Regions from separate parts of the uncultured Agrobacterium sp. genome, predicted to be linked through region 4. Evidence: predicted binding sites of a transcription regulator. Region 4 holds the regulator's gene; each other region holds the start of a gene.
What was found. Region 4 encodes LexA, which represses DNA repair genes until DNA is damaged. Its sites were predicted from a motif close to TGTTCNNNNTGTGTTCNG; they were not measured.
Positions count from the first base shown of each region.

Region 1: QZ869_RS19355 (ImuA family protein) is a predicted target of LexA. The motif match lies at 826-843, and genes of this name have one in related genera.
Region 2: dnaE (DNA polymerase III subunit alpha) is a predicted target of LexA. The motif match lies at 841-858, and genes of this name have one in related genera.
Region 3: QZ869_RS03880 (ATP-dependent helicase) is a predicted target of LexA. The motif match lies at 1,148-1,165, and genes of this name have one in related genera.

Region 1 is NZ_CAJYTV010000021.1:60,767-62,945, forward strand. It holds gene QZ869_RS19340 (thermonuclease family protein) at 1-16, shown strand, start outside; gene QZ869_RS19345 (hypothetical protein) at 127-267, shown strand; gene QZ869_RS19350 (hypothetical protein) at 361-636, opposite strand; gene QZ869_RS19355 (ImuA family protein) at 907-1,659, shown strand; gene QZ869_RS19360 (DNA polymerase Y family protein) at 1,580-2,179, shown strand, end outside.
Region 2 is NZ_CAJYTV010000011.1:187,533-189,711, forward strand. It holds gene QZ869_RS09425 (ABC transporter ATP-binding protein) at 1-673, shown strand, start outside; gene dnaE (DNA polymerase III subunit alpha) at 1,083-2,179, shown strand, end outside.
Region 3 is NZ_CAJYTV010000003.1:616,039-618,217, reverse strand. It holds gene QZ869_RS03885 (efflux RND transporter periplasmic adaptor subunit) at 1-856, opposite strand, end outside; gene QZ869_RS03880 (ATP-dependent helicase) at 1,207-2,179, shown strand, end outside.
Region 4 is NZ_CAJYTV010000011.1:589,475-591,653, forward strand. It holds gene kdsA (3-deoxy-8-phosphooctulonate synthase) at 1-70, opposite strand, end outside; gene QZ869_RS11335 (hypothetical protein) at 72-218, opposite strand; gene lexA (transcriptional repressor LexA) at 549-1,274, shown strand; gene QZ869_RS11345 (GFA family protein) at 1,421-1,819, opposite strand.

The DNA of each region.
Region 1 (2,179 bases), on a different contig from region 4:
CGCGCGATGCGATTGAGACACGGCGGCGGATGATGGGTAGCCCGACCGCGCCACTCTCGAGGCGGTGGTTGTTTGGGAACGTTCTGTCGTTAGTCCGGTTGGATGGTCAGCAAAAGGAGAATATCCATGAGTGACAGGAAGCCAGACCCGTCTAGCGACGCAGCCCGCACCGGTGAAGATGCGGATAAGGATCGCGAGGAACTCAAGAAGAAAGCCGAGAAAGGCATTGAAGACGCTACCGGCAAGAAGCCGAAGGGCGAGATCTAGACGAACAAATTGAGGTCGGGGAGGATTCCTGCACACCGAAATCTATGTTCTCCTCACTCTCAATTTCGCGGATCTTTCAAAGAGGTCGGACGGCTAGCCATCTGCATCCAGCGACTGGAGACATCGAAACCTCATCTCGCAAAGGTCGCCGTCGGGATGGCATAGACGGTCACAACCCATGGCCAGGCGCCGGCGGAGCTTGGAGAAGCTCACGCTGGCGCCGAACTTCGCAACAACCGCCTTTCGTTCTAAGCTATCAACGCGTTCACACCGGATGCACTCGATTTCGATGTTGGGCAGCCGGACGTCCTTCAGCGTGTAGCTGCGCTTGATGTGGGGCGTCGGCATGAATTTAGGCGTCTTGGCCACTATACCAACTCCCTTCGGTACCTCTGAGGACTTTGGATATCCACATCCCTCCATGACGACAAAAATATTCTCCACGAACGGGCCATGTAGAATCTAGTTACGGTTTTGATTCAACTTCACGAATCTGCAGTGTTGCTAATCTTGAGCGAAGATTCCTGATTTTCAGGCGTCTTGACTCCGGACAAGATACGGAACAGAAGGGGAACAATCAAGTTCTAGCGACATGATGTCGTCCCTGTTCAACTGCGATTTCGGAAGGATTCGTAACCGATGTCGGCTGCCCGCGATCAAGTGATTACTGATCTGCGAGAGCGCATCTCTTCCATTCAAGGAGAGGGCGTAAAGAAGGCGGGGTGCCTACCTTTCGGCGTCGATGAGATTGACGAAATCCTTCCGGGAGGCGGCCTGGCGTATGGCGCGCTGCATGAATTCGCGGGCGGCGGTTCTGGAACCGTTGACGGAGCGGCCGCCGCGCTGTTCGCAGCCGGCATTGCCGCACGCACGAAGGGTCCGATCGTCTGGTGCCTGACGAGGCCCGATCTTTTCTTCCCCGCTCTCGCTCAGGCGGGGCTTCATCCTCGCAGAGTAATCTTCGTCGAAAGCGACAAAGAAGAGGACGTTACCGCCAGCATGGAGGAAGCCCTTTCATTCGGAGGTCTTGGCGCAGTTGTCGGGGAAATGGTCAGACTGCCGATGGTCGTCAGCAGGCGCCTGCAACTCGTCGCAGAACGTACAGGCACCATGGCGCTTGTGGTCCGGAGGTGGCGAAGGCAGACCGAGGCAAACGACTTCGGGCAGCCGACCGCCAGCACTACACGGTGGCGTGTGAGTGTGACGCCGTCGGAAGAACTTCCGGTGCCGGGAGTCGGGAGACCTCGATGGTTTCTTGAGTTGATGAGATCGCGTGCGGGCGAATGTGCTGAGTTTTACGTCGGAGCGTGTGATGGCGAGGGTCGTATCCATATATCTACCGAATTTGCCGACGGACAGGATCAGACGAGACGATCCGGGTATTCCGGATGACCAGCCGATCGTGGTGATCGCCAGGAGCGGGTCCAAACGGTGGGTGTCGTCTGCCGACGTCGCGGCTCAGAAAATCGGTGTTCGCGTAGGGATGCCTGCCGCGAAGGCGCAGGCAATCTTCCAGGGTCTCATATTGGTTGATGCCGATCCCGCCGCGGATGCTGTCGCACTCAATCGTATCGGTTTCTGGGCGCTCGCGCGCTATTCGCCGATCGTCGCAGTCGACGGCATTGATGGTCTAGTCATGGACACCGAAGGCGCGGATCATCTTCAGGGTGGGGAGTTGCCAATGACGACCGGTATCGTGAACACCTTCCTGTCGCGAAAGCTGACGGCGAAGGTTGCCGTGGCTGATACCTGGGGAGCGGCCCACGCGTGTGTTCGAGCCATCAACCGCGACACTGTGATAGTGCCTCGCGGTGAAATAGTGCGCGCAGTCGAGAAACTTCCGATCTCTCTGTTGAGGCTCTCCGACAAGATCGTCCAGGATCTCCTTGTCCTTGGCTTCCATTCGATCGGC
Region 2 (2,179 bases), 400 kb from region 4:
AATGGCTTTACAGCTCTCCGGCGTGGAACGGACCTACGGTCAGGGGGAGACGAGTCTCTCCATTCTGAAAGACGCAAATTTCGAGCTGAGAAGCGGTGAGATCGTCGCGCTTGTCGCGCCCTCCGGAACGGGGAAATCGACGCTTCTGCATCTGGCCGGTCTGCTCGAGCACCCAGATGCGGGCGAGGTGTTCATCAATGGCAAGCCATGCGGCACGCTGTCTGATGAGGAGCGCACGTCGATCCGCCGCAGCGACATCGGCTTCGTCTATCAGTTCCACCACTTGCTGCCGGAATTCTCGGCGCTTGAAAACATCATGATGCCGCAAATGATCGCGGGTCTCGCTCCGAAGGAAGCGCAGGTTCGTGCCAAGGCGCTGTTGGATTATATGCGCATCGGCCACAGGGCGGAACATCGCCCGGCTGAACTGTCGGGCGGCGAACAGCAGCGTGTGGCGATCGCGAGAGCGGTTGCCAATGCCCCGCTTCTGCTGCTGGCAGACGAGCCGACAGGCAATCTCGATCCTGAAACGGCATCCTATGTCTTCGATGCTCTGGAAGCACTTGTGCGCCAGTCCGGTCTTGCCGCGCTGATTGCAACGCACAATCACGATCTGGCCGCACGCATGGACCGCCGCGTTACCTTGAGCGAAGGCAAGATCGTCGAATTCTAACACTCAGAGTGTCTGTCAACCGCACAGGCTGATTCATGACAGGAACCCCGTCTGACCCTTCAGGCGGGGTTTTGTTTTGCCAATGATTCGATCGGCGGAACCCGGACGAGTCTGCGCACGTTGGCAATAGGACAGTCCGAAGAAATCTGTTGACATGGAAACAAAATGAGAACAAAGTTGGAACATAACAAGTAAGGAGAGACAAATGACTGATTTCATCCGTGACCTTGCCGCCTTCACGTCCATCGCTGTGTTCGTTGCCAGCTTCTCGGTTATCCTCACATCCATGTGAGTTTCGACCCTTCGGTATCTTGACGATTGCAGTGTACGGACACCCGTTCGCGGTGGACTTTGCCGCCCGAAGGGACCAAAATAAGCCCGATTCAGAAATGACAGGAATGCGGGCAAAATGGACGATAATCTTGACGGGCAGAACCTTTCGGGCGTGCTCTTGGAATCTCCCGGCTTCGTGCATCTTCGAGTCCATTCTGCCTATTCGCTGCTTGAAGGCGCGCTTCCTCTTAAAAAGATCATGGCAAAAGCTGTTGGCGATTCTCAGCCCGCTATTGCCATCACTGATACAAACAACCTTTTTGTTGCGCTGGAATTCTCGGAGAAGGCGCGAGACGAAGGACTGCAGCCGATCATCGGGTGTCAGCTTTCCATAGATATGCAGGACGTCGTAGAGGAGAGGCGAGGTGGCAACAATCTGGTCAAGTTGCCGTCTCTTGTTCTCCTGGCCGCCGATGCTGACGGTTATGAACGATTGGTTGATTTGATCAGTCGCGCCTATCTCGACGGTGAAGGCAGCGGCCATGCGGTCAATATCGCCAAGTCCTGGCTGGAAGAAGCAAGCAATGCCGGCTTGATAGCACTATCAGGCGCATCCGGCGGTCCTATCGACATGGCAATGAAAGAAGGGCATGCCGCTCAGGCAAAGAGCCGGCTTCTCGCGCTGAAGGAGATCTTTGGCGATCGGCTATATATAGAGCTTCAACGTCAGGGCAATTACGATCGTGCGCATGAGCGCCGCATGATAGCGCTTGCCTATGAGCACGATATTCCTCTGGTTGCCACCAATGAGGCCTTCTTCCCTTCCAAGGCGGATTATGAGGCCCATGACGCCCTTATGGCGGTCGCTCATAATGCGATCGTTTCGGACGATAGCCGTTTTCGTCTGACTCCCGATCATTATCTAAAGAGCCGCGATGAGATGGTGGCACTCTTCAAGGATATCCCCGAAGCCATCGAAAACACGGTCGAGATCGCCCAGCGTTGTTCCTATGTTCTCAAGAAGCGTGGGCCCATTCTGCCGCGCTTTACCGGCGCCAGTGACGATCCGGAAGAGGCCGAACGCGCAGAATCGCTGGAACTTCGCCGCCAGGCCGTCGAAGGTCTTGACATGCGTTTGGCAGCGCTCGGCATGGCGCCCGGTTATACGGAGCAGGAATACCGGGATCGGCTGGATTTTGAACTCAGCGTCATCGAACGCATGAAGTTTCCTGG
Region 3 (2,179 bases), on a different contig from region 4:
GCAATTCGTCCCTTGCATTGTCGAAAACCGCACGCACCCGCACGGTCCGGCTTGCTTCGTCCACGCGATTGTCAACCGCCTCGACCTTGCCCGTGAACGTTTCACCCGGACGCGAAACCGAGGTCGCCTCCACCGGCATGCCCACCTTGATCGTGGTCGCGAACCGCTCTGGTGCCCAGAAATTGACGAGAATTTTCGAGCGGTCGTCGATGCTGACAACGCTTGTCTGCGTCGTGGCATTATCGCCGACATTGATAGCGACGATGCCTGCGATTCCCTCGATGGGTGCGACGATGTTGCGTCGCTTGAGATTAAGCTCGGCGGTGCTGACGGCAAGCTTGGCGGACTCCTCGGCAATCTGCGCATCGAGAACATCGAGGCGCGCCACAGACCGGAGATTTCGGTAGGATGAGGATTTCTCGACCGCGCTCCTGAGAGCGACCTGCGCTTTATCGCGCTCGATCAACTGCTCGTCATCATCGAGCCGGGCCAGAACGTCGCCCTTCTTAACCTTCTGGCCAGAGGACACCAGGATTTCCGAAACCAGGCCGGAAGCCTGAGGTGTCACGATGACGGTCTGGATGGCTTCGCCGTTGCCGATAGCATTCAGGCGGTCGTTCACGTTGGCGGTTTTCACCGGAGCAGTCACGACAAGCGTCGCATTGCTGCGCCCGCCGCCCCTCTGCCCTGACGGTTTCGACGCAGAATCCGCGGCTGTCGGTGCAACTGGAATTTCTGCCGTGACGATGCCCGCTCTTGCCAAAAGGTCGCGCCCGGTGGACGAATTGAAGGCCCACAAAAAGAAGCCGGCTCCGACGACCGCCAGACTGACACCAACCTGCTTCCAAACCCGCATTCAATTCTCCGTGTAATTTAAACGCAAACGCAGTCGCACCATGGTGCCGACGCGCAAATGATTTATCGCAGTATCTTTGCAGCCGCTTAACAACGCAACGGATGATTCCGTTTCTTACTGAATTGTAATTCTCGATTATTTGACGACATTCAGTCTGAAATCGAGCAACTAGCAGTATCAGGAGTTGTAATGCTGATCGGAAAACCTGAAGAAACGCATCTGATTGGCAGCACAAACGCACCTGTAACGCAGGCGCCTCTGCCTTGGATTGGACGCGATCGCAGTTGATGCGGGAATAAAAGCAGAACGATGTTCTAGCGTTTACATACCGAATCACTACATTGGGCCGCATGAGTAACAGTTTCGACGATATGCCGTTCTTCGAGGAAGAACCAAACGAGCCGCGCCGCCCGGCACCTGCCGCGCCGGCTGCTGGCGGTCTGGGAATTGCTGCCCGCGCTATGGCTGCACGCGATCAGGCACGTTCCGCACCCGATTATCTCTCAGGCCTCAATCCGGAACAGCGGGATGCCGTGGAGACATTGGACGGACCTGTGCTGGTTCTTGCAGGAGCGGGCACCGGCAAGACCCGCGTGCTGACCACGCGTATTGCCCATATTCTGGCAACCAACCGCGCCTATCCAAGTCAGATCCTCGCCGTGACCTTTACCAACAAGGCCGCCCGCGAAATGAAGGAGCGTATTGGCGTTCTCGTCGGCGGCGCGGTAGAAGGCATGCCGTGGCTCGGCACCTTCCACTCCATTGGCGTGAAACTGCTGCGTCGTCACGCAGAGCTGGTCGGACTGAAATCGGACTTTACCATCCTCGATACGGATGACGTGGTGCGGCTCATCAAGCAGCTCATCCAGGCAGAAGGTCTGGATGACAAACGCTGGCCCGCCAAGCAGTTTGCCGGTATGATCGACAACTGGAAGAACAAGGGCCTGACACCACCGGACATTCCGGAAGGCGACAGTCGCGCTTTCGCCAACGGAAAGGGTCGAGACCTATACACCGCCTATCAGGCGCGTCTGAAGACTCTGAACGCCTGTGACTTCGGCGATCTTCTTCTGCACCCGATCACCATCTTCCGCCGCCATGGCGATATTCTGAAAGACTACCACCAGCGCTTTCGCTACATTCTGGTGGACGAGTATCAGGACACCAACACCGCTCAATATATGTGGCTCCGGCTATTGGCACAGCGCGCCAAAGGAGAGCCTCAGAACGTGTGTTGCGTCGGCGACGACGACCAGTCCATCTACGGCTGGCGCGGCGCGGAGGTGGACAACATCCTGCGCTTCGACAAGGATTTTCCCGGCG
Region 4 (2,179 bases):
CCGTATTGGAGAAGGAGACAGCGCCTTTTCCCTCGCCAGCCACCACTTTCAAATTGTTTTTTACAGTCATCTCATTCCTCACGACTCATGCGCCAGACATCGCCGGCAACCGCAACCTTGCGAGCTTGCAAAGGCCTTACAACATCAGCCCAAAAATCGGAATCGATTTTCCAGCTCTTCAGGCTTGAAACCTTGCGCCAGCAAAATGCGACAAACATTCTCGCTGTTCTCACCTCCAGAGGAAACCCGGACCGGTTTCGACGCCTTCCAGGCCTTCCTCGCACGCTGGCTTCGGTCGGCTCCTTCTCCTGCGAGACGCGGTTCTAACCAAGCTGAGCGATCAACCTGCTGCTCGCCATCGTCGTGTTCAGGAGGATGCTGTCATATTCCTAGCGGCAAGCTTCCACATTTGCGCGGAAACAGGACAGCGAAACGGCAAGCCGGAACGTTTGCGGAATTTTAAGGGATTGCAGAACACATATGGAACATATAGTGTTCGTTCTGTATTTGTTTCGCGAATTCTCGCAACGCATTCCAAGGGTTTTCTCATGCTCACGCGCAAACAGCAGGAACTGCTCCTATTCATTCATGAACGAATGAAAGAGTCCGGCGTGCCCCCGTCTTTCGATGAGATGAAAGATGCCCTGGACCTCGCTTCCAAATCCGGTATTCACCGTCTGATCACCGCCTTGGAGGAGCGCGGCTTCATCCGCCGTCTGCCGAACCGGGCAAGAGCGCTGGAGGTTATCAAACTCCCGGAAGCCTATTCCGCACCCGCGCAGAAGCCCGTACGTGGATTCGCCCCAAGCGTGATCGAGGGTAGCCTCGGAAAGCCGAAAGCGCCGGAACCTGCCCCTGCTTCAAAACCCGTAAATGATGCGATTTCAAGCGCGGTCACCGTTCCTGTGATGGGACGCATCGCTGCCGGTGTTCCGATCTCCGCCATTCAGAACAATACCCACGATGTTGCCGTGCCGGTGGACATGATCGGGACGGGTGAACATTACGCATTGGAAGTCAAGGGTGACTCCATGATCGAGGCCGGCATCTTCGATGGAGACACCGTGATCATCCGCAATGGCAGCACGGCCAATCCTGGAGACATCATCGTCGCTCTTGTGGATGATGAGGAAGCAACGTTGAAACGGTTCCGCCGCAAGGGTGCTTCGATAGCCCTGGAGGCCGCGAACCCGGCCTATGAAACCCGTATCTTTGGGCCCGACAGGGTCAAAATTCAGGGCAAACTTGTGGGTCTCATTCGCCGTTATCACTGACCGGTGACTGAAGGCACCCTACATCGGATCGGTTGAGCGCAGTAATCTCAGAACAAAATCAAAAAGGCAGGTCATCGCCTGCTTTTTTTGTATTCCGCGCCTCAACGGAGACAAAAGCAATGATGGGACAATGAAACTGCACGGGTCTATCGCCCTTCTTCGGTTCGGCCTGTCGATTTCCGATCGCGATCGAAACGGCGCAATGCGGGGTAATCCGGAAGCCATGCCTCACGGCGGATTGTCCAAAGCTCGTAGGTCGGCTCAAATTGATCCGGCTCGTCGAGTGAACCGAGATTGACCTCTACTTCGTCGCCGCTCCGGCCAAAAACCGGTGAACCGCAATCGGGGCAAAAAAAGCGGCCATTGTAGCTGCGAGTGTCTCCATCGATCGTTACGGCATCCTCTGGAAAAATTGCCGAGGCAAGAAAGAGCGCACCATGATGTTTGCGACAATCCATGCAATGACAAATCCCGACACGATAAGGCTGACCGACAAGAGATAGCCTTACCTTGCCGCAGGCACAGCCACCAGACCTCACCACCATGTTATTCCTCCTACTCCACGATACCTAGCCACCGAACACCGAACTTCGAATGAAGTTCAAATCCCACCACTCACGGCGACTGTTTTTGCTCTTCGACAGACCGACACATCAAATAATGTGAAGACCGCCATTCGTGATCCGGCCTGTAACTCCCTGTGGGACCGCGCTACGAGATTACTGACAAATGTTGTCAACCGAGAAAACCCAAGCATTGTCCGCATGAGACTGCGCAACGGTGTGCAGCAGTGAGAGGCGCTCTAATATCGAACGAGGGAATATGCGCGGATCTGAATGATTGGGACGCGCTTCAACGTGAACCAGCGCCGGAATCCATCAAGCCATGCGAACAAACGCATCACC